4 regions of the Paenibacillus nitricinens genome follow, and region 1 is predicted to be linked to each of the others. Evidence: riboswitches for the same ligand, from Rfam matches in the RefSeq annotation. Region 1 holds a riboswitch; each other region holds the start of a gene.
The links. A riboswitch is a leader RNA that binds a small molecule or an ion and turns the genes downstream of it on or off. The one in region 1 is predicted to bind cyclic di-AMP.
Positions count from the first base shown of each region.

Region 2: linked by a shared signal. The riboswitch ahead of ACN6KS_RS15905 (APC family permease) and the one ahead of ACN6KS_RS00540 (C40 family peptidase) in region 1 are both predicted to bind cyclic di-AMP.
Region 3: linked by a shared signal. The riboswitch ahead of ACN6KS_RS25800 (alpha/beta fold hydrolase) and the one ahead of ACN6KS_RS00540 (C40 family peptidase) in region 1 are both predicted to bind cyclic di-AMP.
Region 4: linked by a shared signal. The riboswitch ahead of ACN6KS_RS02825 (hypothetical protein) and the one ahead of ACN6KS_RS00540 (C40 family peptidase) in region 1 are both predicted to bind cyclic di-AMP.

Region 1 covers NZ_CP183948.1:112,993-116,000, reverse strand. The annotation lists gene ACN6KS_RS00550 (hypothetical protein) at 1-672, shown strand, start outside; cyclic di-AMP (ydaO/yuaA leader) riboswitch at 886-1,023, shown strand; gene ACN6KS_RS00545 (C40 family peptidase) at 1,077-1,505, shown strand; cyclic di-AMP (ydaO/yuaA leader) riboswitch at 1,865-2,006, shown strand; gene ACN6KS_RS00540 (C40 family peptidase) at 2,012-2,503, shown strand; gene ACN6KS_RS00535 (GNAT family N-acetyltransferase) at 2,706-3,008, shown strand, end outside.
Region 2 covers NZ_CP183948.1:3,612,199-3,615,206, forward strand. The annotation lists gene ACN6KS_RS15905 (APC family permease) at 1-1,378, opposite strand, end outside; cyclic di-AMP (ydaO/yuaA leader) riboswitch at 1,502-1,659, opposite strand; gene ACN6KS_RS15910 (disulfide oxidoreductase) at 1,856-2,320, opposite strand; gene ACN6KS_RS15915 (DsbA family protein) at 2,317-3,008, opposite strand, start outside.
Region 3 covers NZ_CP183948.1:5,802,337-5,805,344, reverse strand. The annotation lists gene ACN6KS_RS25815 (endo-1,4-beta-xylanase) at 1-176, shown strand, start outside; gene ACN6KS_RS25810 (Nif3-like dinuclear metal center hexameric protein) at 288-1,082, shown strand; gene ACN6KS_RS25805 (hypothetical protein) at 1,167-1,340, shown strand; cyclic di-AMP (ydaO/yuaA leader) riboswitch at 1,562-1,747, shown strand; gene ACN6KS_RS25800 (alpha/beta fold hydrolase) at 1,853-2,662, shown strand; gene selD (selenide, water dikinase SelD) at 2,910-3,008, shown strand, end outside.
Region 4 covers NZ_CP183948.1:620,756-623,763, reverse strand. The annotation lists gene kdpA (potassium-transporting ATPase subunit KdpA) at 1-236, opposite strand, end outside; gene kdpF (K(+)-transporting ATPase subunit F) at 249-326, opposite strand; gene ACN6KS_RS02825 (hypothetical protein) at 453-869, opposite strand; cyclic di-AMP (ydaO/yuaA leader) riboswitch at 1,060-1,249, opposite strand; cyclic di-AMP (ydaO/yuaA leader) riboswitch at 1,672-1,837, shown strand; gene ACN6KS_RS02820 (hypothetical protein) at 2,411-2,920, shown strand; gene ACN6KS_RS02815 (hypothetical protein) at 2,960-3,008, shown strand, end outside.

The DNA of each region.
Region 1 (3,008 bases):
GGAGGCAGCGGAATGGGCAGACTACTCTATTATGTCGAAGGACAGTTCAGCTTGAACACAGATCCTGCGATACGTACTTGGTTATGGATGTTCCTAGGACTTGTTGTCTTTCGACTTCTGCTCTCCCCCTTCATAAGGTCAGGATTACTGCATGAACTCCATCAGGAGCGAAAAGGAGAGCGTGGCCTGTTCTTTTTTCCCGGTATGAAGCTTTATGGATTTCCTGTGTTTATCTTCAGTCTAATCGAATGGGTGCTCGCACTACTTCCGTTATACTGGCTCGCTCCAAAAATGTACGGGCTATTCTTGTCCTCCTTTCTGAACTACTCTTTGTTACTTCATCTAATTCCATACGTATTGGCATGGCTTATATACATCTTTATCGTACGCCTGTTCCTTCTATATATGCAGTTTGGTTATACCAGCGGCACGGGGATGTTCTCCTCCCTATTCATTTGCTTGAAGTCGCTGATTCCAGCAATAGGCATTTCAATCCTACTTGGTGCAGCAGGTCTGGTCCTTTTGCTAATATGCGGACTAACGGGTCTCTTCTGCCCTGGCCTACCGGCGCTGATTATCCGTCAAATCTCACCCCTGCCTTCTACACTCTTCAAAATGTGGGGAATCTCAGCACAATATCATCTATGGCACAGTAAAGCATTCCCACAATAATTCAAGGTCTTACAGCACATAATATAAGAGTCCCGGTTCCTCAATCAGGAGCCGGGACTCTTTCTCGTTATAGAAAATTATGTCGATTTGCAAAATCATAAAGACTTTGTTACAATAAGTCCTGTTCCATTGGTAACAAGTTTGTAATCATTTGAAACGATTTCTACATAACTTCATGTATTTATCGTAGTTTTGTCGATAAGTCACTATCTGGTGCATAAAACGCCGAATTCCTGGCACCAGGAAGTGGGGGAACCATATTTTGGGTGAATTGATCTCGCTTTGCAGGGATCATAGGGAAACTTCTACCGAATCCTTAAGCTAACCTCACAGGCATTGGAAGGGGTACAATTTTTTTGAAGAATTTAAGAAAAGCATGCGTCGCTGCGGCGCTAGGACTTGTGATGGCGTTCTCTATTGGTGGAGGAAGTGCCTTTGCAGATTCTAAGATGGACAGTGTTATTTCAAAGACAATTGGAGTTGCCTATAAAACCGGAGGCACTAGTACTGCCGGGTTTGACTGTTCTGGATTTACTACGTATGTATTCAAGAAGGTGGGTCTTTCTTTGCCCCGTACTTCAAAAGCTCAATATAATGTTGGAACTCCTGTAGCCAAAAGCAAGTTGCGTTCAGGTGACCTAGTTTTCTTTAACACATTGGGCAACGGCGTATCCCATGTCGGCATTTATGTTGGAAACGGAAAATTCGCACAATCATCATCTTCATATGGCGTAACCATCACTTCACTTAGCCAGTCCTACTGGGCCAATCGCTACGTTGGTGCTAAAAGAGTAATGAGTACTTCCTCATATCAAGCTGTAGCCTACGATTAATACTTCGCCACAACTAAACCACACAATTACATTATATAGGACCTGGGTTTGATTATTGACTTAATCGAATCCAGGTTTTCTTTTGCCTCATTATATTCTTTACACCTCTAGAACAGACTTTAAACACTTTTATTTGATAAAAATTTCAATAAATATAAAAATTAGTTTAATATTATCGCTTACATATACATTTTGTCTTTAAAAAACCGAATTTTTCTGCATGATTATGTTAAAAACGATTGCCAAGCGGCACTCTGTTTGTTACAATAACTGCAGTAAGATTTTAGTAACATTTTTGTAATCATTAAGTTGTTATTTACAAAGGTTTTGTCATGTATTGATTACAAGCTATTCCTAATCAACAGTATCAGCCGAGTTTCCTGACTATTAGGAAAACGGGGGAACCAACTTTGGGTGAATTGACCTCCATTTTTAGAGGGGTCATAGGGGACCTTCAACCGAACCCTTAAGCTAACCTCGTAGGCATCCGGAAGGGGTATAAACTTTTGAAGAAGAAGCTAGCAGCAGCAGTACTTAGCTTTTCCATTATTTTCACCATTGGAGCAGGAAGCGCTTTCGCGGATTCCAAAATGGATAAAGTGATCGACAAGACCATCGGAACTAAGTACGTATCCGGCGGCATCTCCACAAATGGATTTGATTGCTCCGGATTTACAATGTATGTATTTGATAAAATTGGTATTAACCTACCACACCAATCAGGTTCCCAGTTTCAAATGGGTACTGCTATCTCCCAAGATGATTTAAGATCTGGAGATCTTGTATTCTTCAATACAAGTGGCAAGGGTGTCTCCCATGTCGGTATTTATGTCGGTGAAGGCAAGTTTGCACACGCATCTTCCTCACGCGGTGTAACGATTAGCTCCCTGAGTGATAGCTACTACGTGAAACGCTACATCGGCGCTAAACGCATTATGAGCACGGATGCTTATCATTCTGTTGCTTCTGAGACAGAAGATAATGATGATGTTCAATAAGTAAATCGTACATAGGCTCTTTTCCAAGATGTTGATTCTTGGGGAAGAGCTTGTTTTTTGTCTTATTTAGTATTTACCCCTCTCAGAATTTGTAAAACAATAATCTCATAAATTTCTGAGTCGACCAAGCCTATTTTTGTATATAATTAGTATACTTTCTTATATTTTAAAGTAACCCCCGTGAAAGGAGGTCCTTAACCTTATGATAAATTCCTCTGTTACGTTTCATGTAGCGCCTATGGAGACCAGTCACGCGGAAGAGATTTGCAACTGGGATTACACTGCCCCTTATAATATTTACGGCTGGATGCCATGGGAGCAAATGCAGGCTCTTGGAATCGAGTTCGGTGACCCTCAGCTACGTAATGAGCAATATGTCTCCATATTAAATGGGCAAGAGATTTTGTGTGGATTCGCGCAGTTGTTTCCAATGGAAGGTGTTGTTCGCTTGGGGATTGGCATGCGCCCTGATCTATGCGGTCAAGGTCTAGGCAAAACATTCATG
Region 2 (3,008 bases), 3.3 Mb from region 1:
GAAGCTGATCTGCTGTGTTCAAATAGTGCTTGTGAATGCGGTGGAACACAAACATTACAGCAGGTAAGAAAATGAACGCCATCCATACGCTTGAGAACTTAGTAATGATAAAAATAAGCGTAATTGTCAATGTAGTCAGCATACCGATGGTATTTACAACAAATCTTTTTTTCCATCCCGCTGGTTTGGTTTTAAACCAATGAACCATCATTCCAAGCTGGGACAATGTGAACGGAATGAAGACACCTACCGCATAAAGAGGAATCAAGCTTTCTGTATTTCCGTGAAATGCAGCTACAAGTACAGCAGACAGAACACCTAGAAAAATAATACCATTTGAGAAACCTAGACGGTCACCACGAACCATAAAAGCATGTGGCATATATTTATCTTTTGCAAACATAAAGGCGAGCAGCGGGAACGCTGAGTAAGCTGTATTAGCTGCTAAGAATAAAATGACTGCTGTAATCCCTTGAATGAAAAAATATAAAGTTCCGCGACCAAAGGTCGATTCAGCGATCTGAGAAACAACCGTTGCCTTTTCATCAGGCACTATACCGTACCAATAGGCCAGTAATGTGATACCTGTAAACATAAATCCAAGTATAACCCCCATGACCATTAAGGTCTTGGCTGCATTCTTTTCAGCCGGTGCTTTAAAGTTTGGAATGGCATTAGATACAGCCTCTACACCCGTAAGTGCCGAACAACCAGAACTGAAGGCTTTTAATAGTAGAAACAAACTAACATTGGAGACGGCGCTGCCTATTTCAGGGACATTCGCATGTACGCCACCTGCTGCATATTTAATAACACCGGAGATAATCAAAACTACAATCGACACCACAAACAAATACACTGGGATTGCGATAAATGAAGCCGATTCTGTAACTCCGCGAAGATTAATCAATGTTAGAAGAATAATTACGGATACAGCAATAAGAACCGTGTGATTATGAAGACTTGGAAACGCTGATGTGATCGCATCTGTCCCTGCCGAGGCACTAACAGCTACGGTCAGAATGTAATCCACTAACAAAGACCCTCCTGCTAAAAGCCCTGTCGGAACACCAAGATTACTCTTGGCAACGATGTAAGCTCCTCCTCCTTGCGGATAAGCGTAGATCGTCTGCCGATAGGATAAAATCAGGATGGCCAGCAGGCCCAATACGGCTAATGCAATTGGCAGGGAATACCAGATGGCAGTAAACCCGGCAGCCACCAGTACAATCAGAATTTGTTCCGTTCCGTAGGCTACAGACGAGAGCGCATCAGAAGACAGGACAGCCAGTGCTTTAACCTTGGATAACTTTTCATGATCGAGTTCGTTCGACTTCATCGGACGCCCGATCAATAGTCGTTTTACCTTGCTTACCATGGTGGATACAGTTCCTTTCTTTGGGAGCTGAAACGGAATTTCCGCGCGCTGTTTTCATTGGTGGATTTCATAAATGCAGACACAAAAAATAGCATACGGAAATGATCCGCATGCTATGCATGGTCATTATCCCACCTTGCTTACGAGGTTAGCTGGCGGATTCGGGCTGTGGTTTAGCCCTACGGTACAAGTCCAATCGACCTATTCCGATTCACCCCATTGGCACATATGCCAAGTTTGGTTCCCCCGTTTTTCCTAAGAAAATTCAGCGCATATTCAACTTCTCACAAGGTCTAATATTAGTCTACAAAGTGTATGCAGTAAAGCGTTGAAAAAAATGAAAAAAGAATGAAAAAACATCCAAAAAGCGCAAATACAGCGTCTAATTGGATGCTCTCTTTCATTCTCTTCAATTATCCCTCTGGGTCGTGTTTTTAGTCACTTTTCACATTTTTTCTTTCCTTCAAAGTTGAAAAATCAAAATCCTAAACTTTCTTCTGTTTCTAATTCCATCACTTCTTCTTCCTTGCGTCCGTACCAAAGTAAAATACTTATTAAAGCAAACGCGATTAAAGCAAGAAAAGGAATCGTAATGAATCCGAAATAGTTCAAGTAATCCTTATTACAAGGAACACCAATTGTACAAGGAAGTACTTTACTTAACGCAGGAATCTTCTGCTCCGCATAATGATAAATCGAGATACTGCCACCAATCAAGCTTAATGGAAGTACATATGGGATAATCCTTTTATCTCCTCGAAACGTCGCAATTCCCAAGAGGAATAACTGAGGATACATAAAAATTCGCTGGAACCAGCAAAGCTTACAAGGTTCATATTTCAATACTTCGCTCAAATACAAGCTACCAGCTACAGCAACTAAAGAGACGAACCAGGCCAGATACAGGCAGTTACGCTTGCAAAAAGATAGGAACTTTGTCACTTTGCCTCCACAGCTTTTGCGGCGTCGTTAATTTCATTTGAAATCGCTTCAATGTTAAAAGGATCCGCAATCATTACTCCATTGATGTAAAGGGATGGTGTAGTCGTTACCCCAGCTTCACTAGCTAACTGCATACCCTTATTCAGCTCATCTGCATACGTACGATCCTTAATATCTTTACGAAGCAGTTCGTAATCGATAGCTAACTTCTCTTTCTCCGCAAGGCTTACTAAGAAATCTTCAGTCGCCCATTCTTCACTTTCATCACCTTGCTGAGCATATACAGCATCATAGAACTTCCAGAACTCATCATTATTCTGATGATAAACAGATAATGCAGCAAGTGAGGCCGTTTCAGAGTCTGGACCAACGAAAGCCATATTTACAAAGTAGAGCGCTGCTTTTCCCTCGTTGACAAAATCTTGAACAATTTTCGGTTTAACTGAAGTTGCAAATTGGGAACACGCTGGACATTTTAAGTCTCCAAATTCAACAATTTTAACAGGTGCATCCTCTTTACCAACTCTAGGTAGCTCACTGTAATTGAATGCTACTGGTTCTCCCGAAGTGGCATTTTTTGTGGCATCTTTCGAAGCTAACATAAACAATCCAACAAAAATAATGACTACTAAAGCAATTGAACTAATAATTAAAATTCTCGTCTTCTGCTTTTGCTGCTCCTGTTCTA
Region 3 (3,008 bases), 1.1 Mb from region 1:
TGAAAGAATACCGTGACGTGATTAGCTCGGTCACGTTCTGGGGAGCAGCAGATGACTATACTTGGCTGGATGATTTCCCTGTTCGTGGACGGAAGAACTGGCCGTTCCTATTCGATGAAGGGCATAAGCCGAAGCCAGCTTTCCATCGAATGATCGCCTCTGAAATGAAATCATAGAGTGGGCAAGCTGCTCAAATAGTGAACTGTGAACCCGTCCTTATATCGATTAAGGGCGGGTTATTTATACGTTGATAGATTAGTAGAATAGATCTCAAAGGGCGGATGAAAGTGAGTGTGACAATTAGAACGATTCTGGAAGATTTAATGGGAACTGTGGAACAGATAGATGGAACTGTAGATACTCTAAAACCGGGGAATCCGGAAACGGTGATTACAGGGATGGCTACGGCATTTTGCGCTACGCAATATGTTGTGGAACGAGCGATTGCTATGAACGCCAATTTGTTGATCACGCATGAAGGGTTGTTTTACAGTCATCATGATCCGAGCGAGTGGTTAGAGAATGACCCTGTTTATCATTCAAAACTGAGTTTAATTGAGCGTTCTGAACTGGCTATTTTTCGTTATCATGATTATTGGCATCGGCATCAACCGGATGGGATCATGGTGGGCTTGCTACGAGAGCTTGAATGGTCAGCCTATGTGGTTGAGCAGCAACCCACTGCTACAATCCTATCGATTCCAGCTATGACGGTAAGTGAAGCGGCTCAGTATATAAAAAGAAAGCTAGGCATCCCCTACGTACGCGTTGCCGGCGATCTATCACAGACATGCAGACATGTGGGGATATTAGTAGGTTACCGAGGAGGTGGGACGATGGCTATTCCTCTTTTTAATCAGCACAATCTTGATTTAATCATTGCTGGCGAGGGCCCGGAATGGGAAACTCCAGAATATGTGAGGGATGCAGTCCATCAAGGCAGATCAAAAGCGCTGATTATGTTAGGTCATGCGGAAAGTGAAGCTCCAGGAATGAAATATTTAGCTGAAGTTCTGGCACAGAAATATCGAATAATTCCTACTTATTTTATTGCTGAACAACCGATCTATCAGCTAGTGTAGTCCATCGAAATGGAAATGAAGAATAAATTTGCATATTATGGAGAAAATGATGGGAAACCAGGTCACTGAGAAAGGAGTGTTTCAATGGAAATTCCTTTGGAGGCTGATGAAGTGTTAACTCGTATCAAAAAGCTTCAAACCGATGGAAGCTCGATCAGCAAAAAGCAAGTGAAGCAAAGCGACCCTGATCTAATGAGAAGTGCGCTGTTCTTTTTTCCGAGCTGGGAGCATGCATTGAAAAACGCCGATCTGTTGTAGCCATATGATTGTATAAAGAAGCCGAGTGGTTCAGGGATTGATCTCTGATGTCTGCTCGGCTTTTTCTAGATATATTGAGTAAACAAGAGCAAAAGAAAGAGAAAACGAAGTGTATGCTCAATATGAAATGAAAAGCATGGCTTTCAACATTATTTTGCCCACAGCTCAACTTTACAAGAAACCTTACACGGAGTATGATTCATCACATAACTGACAATTACATATGAAGTCCGCTTAATTTCCGTTAAGGAAAGCGGGGGAACCAACAACTGGGAACCAGTGTAACAATCGGTACTAGTTATGGGGTGAATCCTGTTCCGGGTGCATAACATGCAACCTTGCAGGTAGGGCAACTCTCACTGCCCGAATCCGACAGCTAACCTCGTAAGCGTATGGAGAGAGGATGAATGGCGTGTTTAGTGATGAATAGCCACAGAGAATCCCTCTGTGGTTTTTTGCTGCGTTTATAAGCAGATACAGTCGTAGAATTTATTATGAAAGAGGTGTTACCTTTGCCTATCGCTAAACTGAACGGAACTTCGCTCTATTACGAAATCAATGGAACTGGCACTCCGGTTGTGTTTATCCATGGACATGGATTAACACACAGTATGTTCAAACCACAACTGGAGTACTTTTCCGATAAATATAAAGTGATTTTGTGCGATTTACGGGGGAATGGCAAGTCAGGTGAACTCCTGGAGGCCCCTAATGAGATTATTGAAACGCAATGTCTGGATCTGATTATGCTGTTAAATGACCTGGGGGTTCGTGAAGCAGTTTTTGTTGGGATCGCCTATGGCGGTTTAGTCGTGCAACATATTGCCAAACAATATCCTGAGCGTGTAAAAGCAATCGTGGTCGCGGATAGCTTCTGTAGGAGCCACGGATCAACCCTAGTAGGGAAAATACAGCTTATGGCAGCGTATTGCAGCTTGCTAATGTATTATCTCCCAAGCGAGCTGGTGCTGCCTTCGATTCGGATGATGTACCGAGAACGTTGGAGTCTCGCCTATAATGAGATTAGAAGAGGGCTGCTGGACAAACGCCCACGGGAGCTATATCGGCAAAGGCTGGCCACGAGCCATGTGGATTACACCAGATGCTTAAAAGCTTTTAACCGTCCTGCTTTATGTATTGTAGGGGACTTTAATGAATTTGGAGTGAATTGTATGAAGGAAATGGTGTCTCAATTGCCGCATGCGCAGTTGGCGATTATCCCGAATGCATTAGATCCGAGTAATCTGTGTCAGCCGGAGCAGTTTAATGCGATTCTTCAACGTTTTTTGGAGAAGCAGCAGGGCACTCAGCAGATTAGCTGATCCTATGAAATTGAGAAAAGAAGGAGTGCTCCCGCAGCCATTGAAATTATGCGGGACACTCCTATTTCATTAGAGCTATAGGGCAGATTTCCCTAAAGAATTGGATTTCAAACCAAAGGCTGACTCAAGGGTAGTGAATGCTACGTGTGAGCCAGCTTTTTTAGTAGCTTCGTATTTTGTACAATGCTGTCTACTGATGTAAGATTAAAGATATTCGACATTAACTATTTAAAGGAGCTGAGTCATGATGTCTCAAGCCGAAACCATAAAATTGACCTCATTATCTTCAAAAGGGGGCTGCGGCTGCAAAATTGGTCCTGCTGATCTCATGCAGGTTATTCGCAGT
Region 4 (3,008 bases), 510 kb from region 1:
TAACTGAAAGTTACCAGTACGATATTCGTTAAAACAAAGGTGAGCGCATATTTCTTCCAGGACATTCCGTCCTTTTTTTTCAGGCCGATCAGCTTAAAAATCCCTTTTTCTATACCTCCAAACCAGCGATCCGTACGGTTCGGTTCATTAGAAAATACATAATATAAATACGTGCCCATCGGCTTAACCAGCAAGATGAGAATTACGATTACAAGAGCGATTTGCAAAATGCCCATGAATGCCCCTCCTTAAAATTTCTCCGGATGAATCAATGCGTAAACCAGATATACAAACAGTAATAGGGTAACAGCGATTACTAGAATCACAGCTTATCCCTCCCTGTATCCTCAACTACACCTGCGCACCAGCGCATAAATCCATAAAACAACCCGTAAATCACAGCTAGCGTAGCCACCATATACAGATCCATCATATTTCCCGCACTCCTTCTTTTATCCTTGATGAGGTGATCTGTCGATCAGAAAATCAGCATCACCACTGTGGGAATAGATTACATAACTTGCGCCAAGTCTTTTATAGACCAATCTAGGATTTATTGAGCTTGTGATTACAAAAATCGGCTGTGTCGTCCAAGTGCGGCACATCTGAATATAGCGGCAGCATAATGTAAAGCTGCTCTCGAACAGATATACCCGGCCTACCGGGAACGGCGGGCGAAACCAAGTATTCTGATGGCGGGTATCTACTAGAACAACTTGCTCAATCCCCATCTCTTCAAGTAGGGACTTCTCAGGCAAGTTGTTGGTCAATCCGGCCATCTTAATGCCTCTGAATTTTAGAAGCTTAATAAAATGTTCTCCTGCCTTCGTTGGCGCACATACCAGTACATATTCATTCTGATCTGTCATCTCTTATTCTCCTCAAATGCTTTGCTTGTAAGATCAGAGCTTGATCACCCTGGTCTTGAAAGAAAAGCTACCGCTAATGATGAATATAACGACCTCTTCGTGAGGTTTTCCATAAATGCTTTGCTTAAAAAAGCACAGCAAAAAGCCACAAAGGATTCTCCTCTGTGGCTCGCTAGCGGTCACATTGCACTCATCCTCTCTCCATACGCTTACGAGGTTAGCTGTCGGATTCGGGCGGTGAGAGTCGCCCTACCTGTATAGATGCGAGCACACTCGCATCCTCTACAGGATTCACCCCATAACCGGCTTCCGACTCTCACATCGTCTGCCGATTGTTGGTTCCCCCGCTTTCCTTAACGGAAATTAAGCGGATCAAATATTCGATTGTTGTGTTGAAACAGGAGTAATCATACCCTTATGCAGGAAGTATTGTAAAACCTGATTGATGCCAAAATAATGCAAATTAAAAACTATTTTCGTATTGGATAGCGCTTACTTGATATCCAATCTCTCTATATCTCTTGTTTACTCGAATTTGAATCGATTAGCGAAATACGGGCATACCACGTGATTTTATTCACCACAATTGGAGGAATCCCCAAAAATCGCCTTTATAGGAAAGGAAACAAGAAAGCGAGATTAAGCGAGGAAGAAGCCCGATAACGCGCAATAAATACCTATTTGGATCCTTTTTTCGTCGTAGTCGGCAGGATATGGATAAAATTGCGCTCAAAAGAACACTTTCTGTTTTTACAGAAACACCTTGAAAAGAGTATGATTCGGGTTGAATCTATTTCACGAAATACATTCAACGCTGAGTTCCTGCTTTTGCAGGGAACGGGGGAACCATCAGGCCACATGGCCTACTTGGGGTGAATCCGAAGGAGACTGTTCAAGTCTCACATAGGTAGGGCGACTCTCACCGTCCGAATCCGGCAGCTAACCTCGTAAGCGTAAAGAGAGAGACCCTTGATCCGCCACGCTTTGGCACAGGTGTGTATATACCTGTATTCCAAAACCGCAGCAGAGGTCCTCCTCTTGCTGCGGTTTTTGCGTTACCTGATTCTATAGGGTGATAGCATGCTGGACGGGGTGAAAGGAATGAAACACTATTATTGGGGAACTCAGTAAGGGCTACTTGAGCCGAAAAGTCTAAATTATGTTTACTTTGGAGTTCACTTCGCCATTTCAACAGCCCATCTACCTGTGAATACTGTTTGGATCGAACGATTATATACGAAATATATAAAAACATCCGAGAAAAGCAACAGCTGAGGATTGGTCAGCACACCAACGTTTTCCGTGTCTCACCGCTTTTAAGGAACCGTGAAAAGATGTTGAAGTCGGTTGGTACGCAATGAGATCCCGCAACAACCTTCCCTTACATTTATCCGTTATACGCAAACAGAGATTCTTACTATGGCTGGAGCATACCGCAGTCTGTGAGTATGAAGCTGAAATGCTCGCCTGTATAGAGAAGGCTAACGTAATTCACCATGTAGATCTAAAGCTTTTGGAAACCTAAGGAGGAGAAAACCGTCATGGACCAGCGAAGACTATCTCGCATAGAAGTATTTGTCTTTGATTCACCTGAGCCTATTCACTATGGAATGGAGGCTCATCAAGGCAGCCGGTATGGCATCCTGAAACTTACCTGTAAAGGAGGTAGCAGCTGGGGGGCATGTCTTATCTCTGCCAATACCCAAACCTTCGACCTTATTAAATGGAGTTCTTTTCTCAGAATGATATACCATTGCCGGCTTGAGGAAGCGATAGATAAAGTACGTACCCATGGTTCAGAGTGGGATCAGACTCAGTTTGAGCTAGTACAAGGTGCTTTACAGGATTTAAAAGCCAAGCTGCAGGGTAAATCCTTGGCAGGGCACATTGAGCAAGGTCGTCTGTACAGAGCTGTTGCTGGTGGGAGAGATTCCAGAGGAGGGCGGCTATATTATAAACCATCCAGTGTTGCGCTTCAAAAACATAGTTATCCAGAACCTGATACCGCCGAGCTTATAAACAAATCCATTTCTTACTTTTCTATATTATAGGTTCATCCCATAACCCATTCTGAAAGGATCGTGTTTATCATGCCTGACCCCTTACCTGCTGAATCACCCCGTAGAGCTATATTTGCAG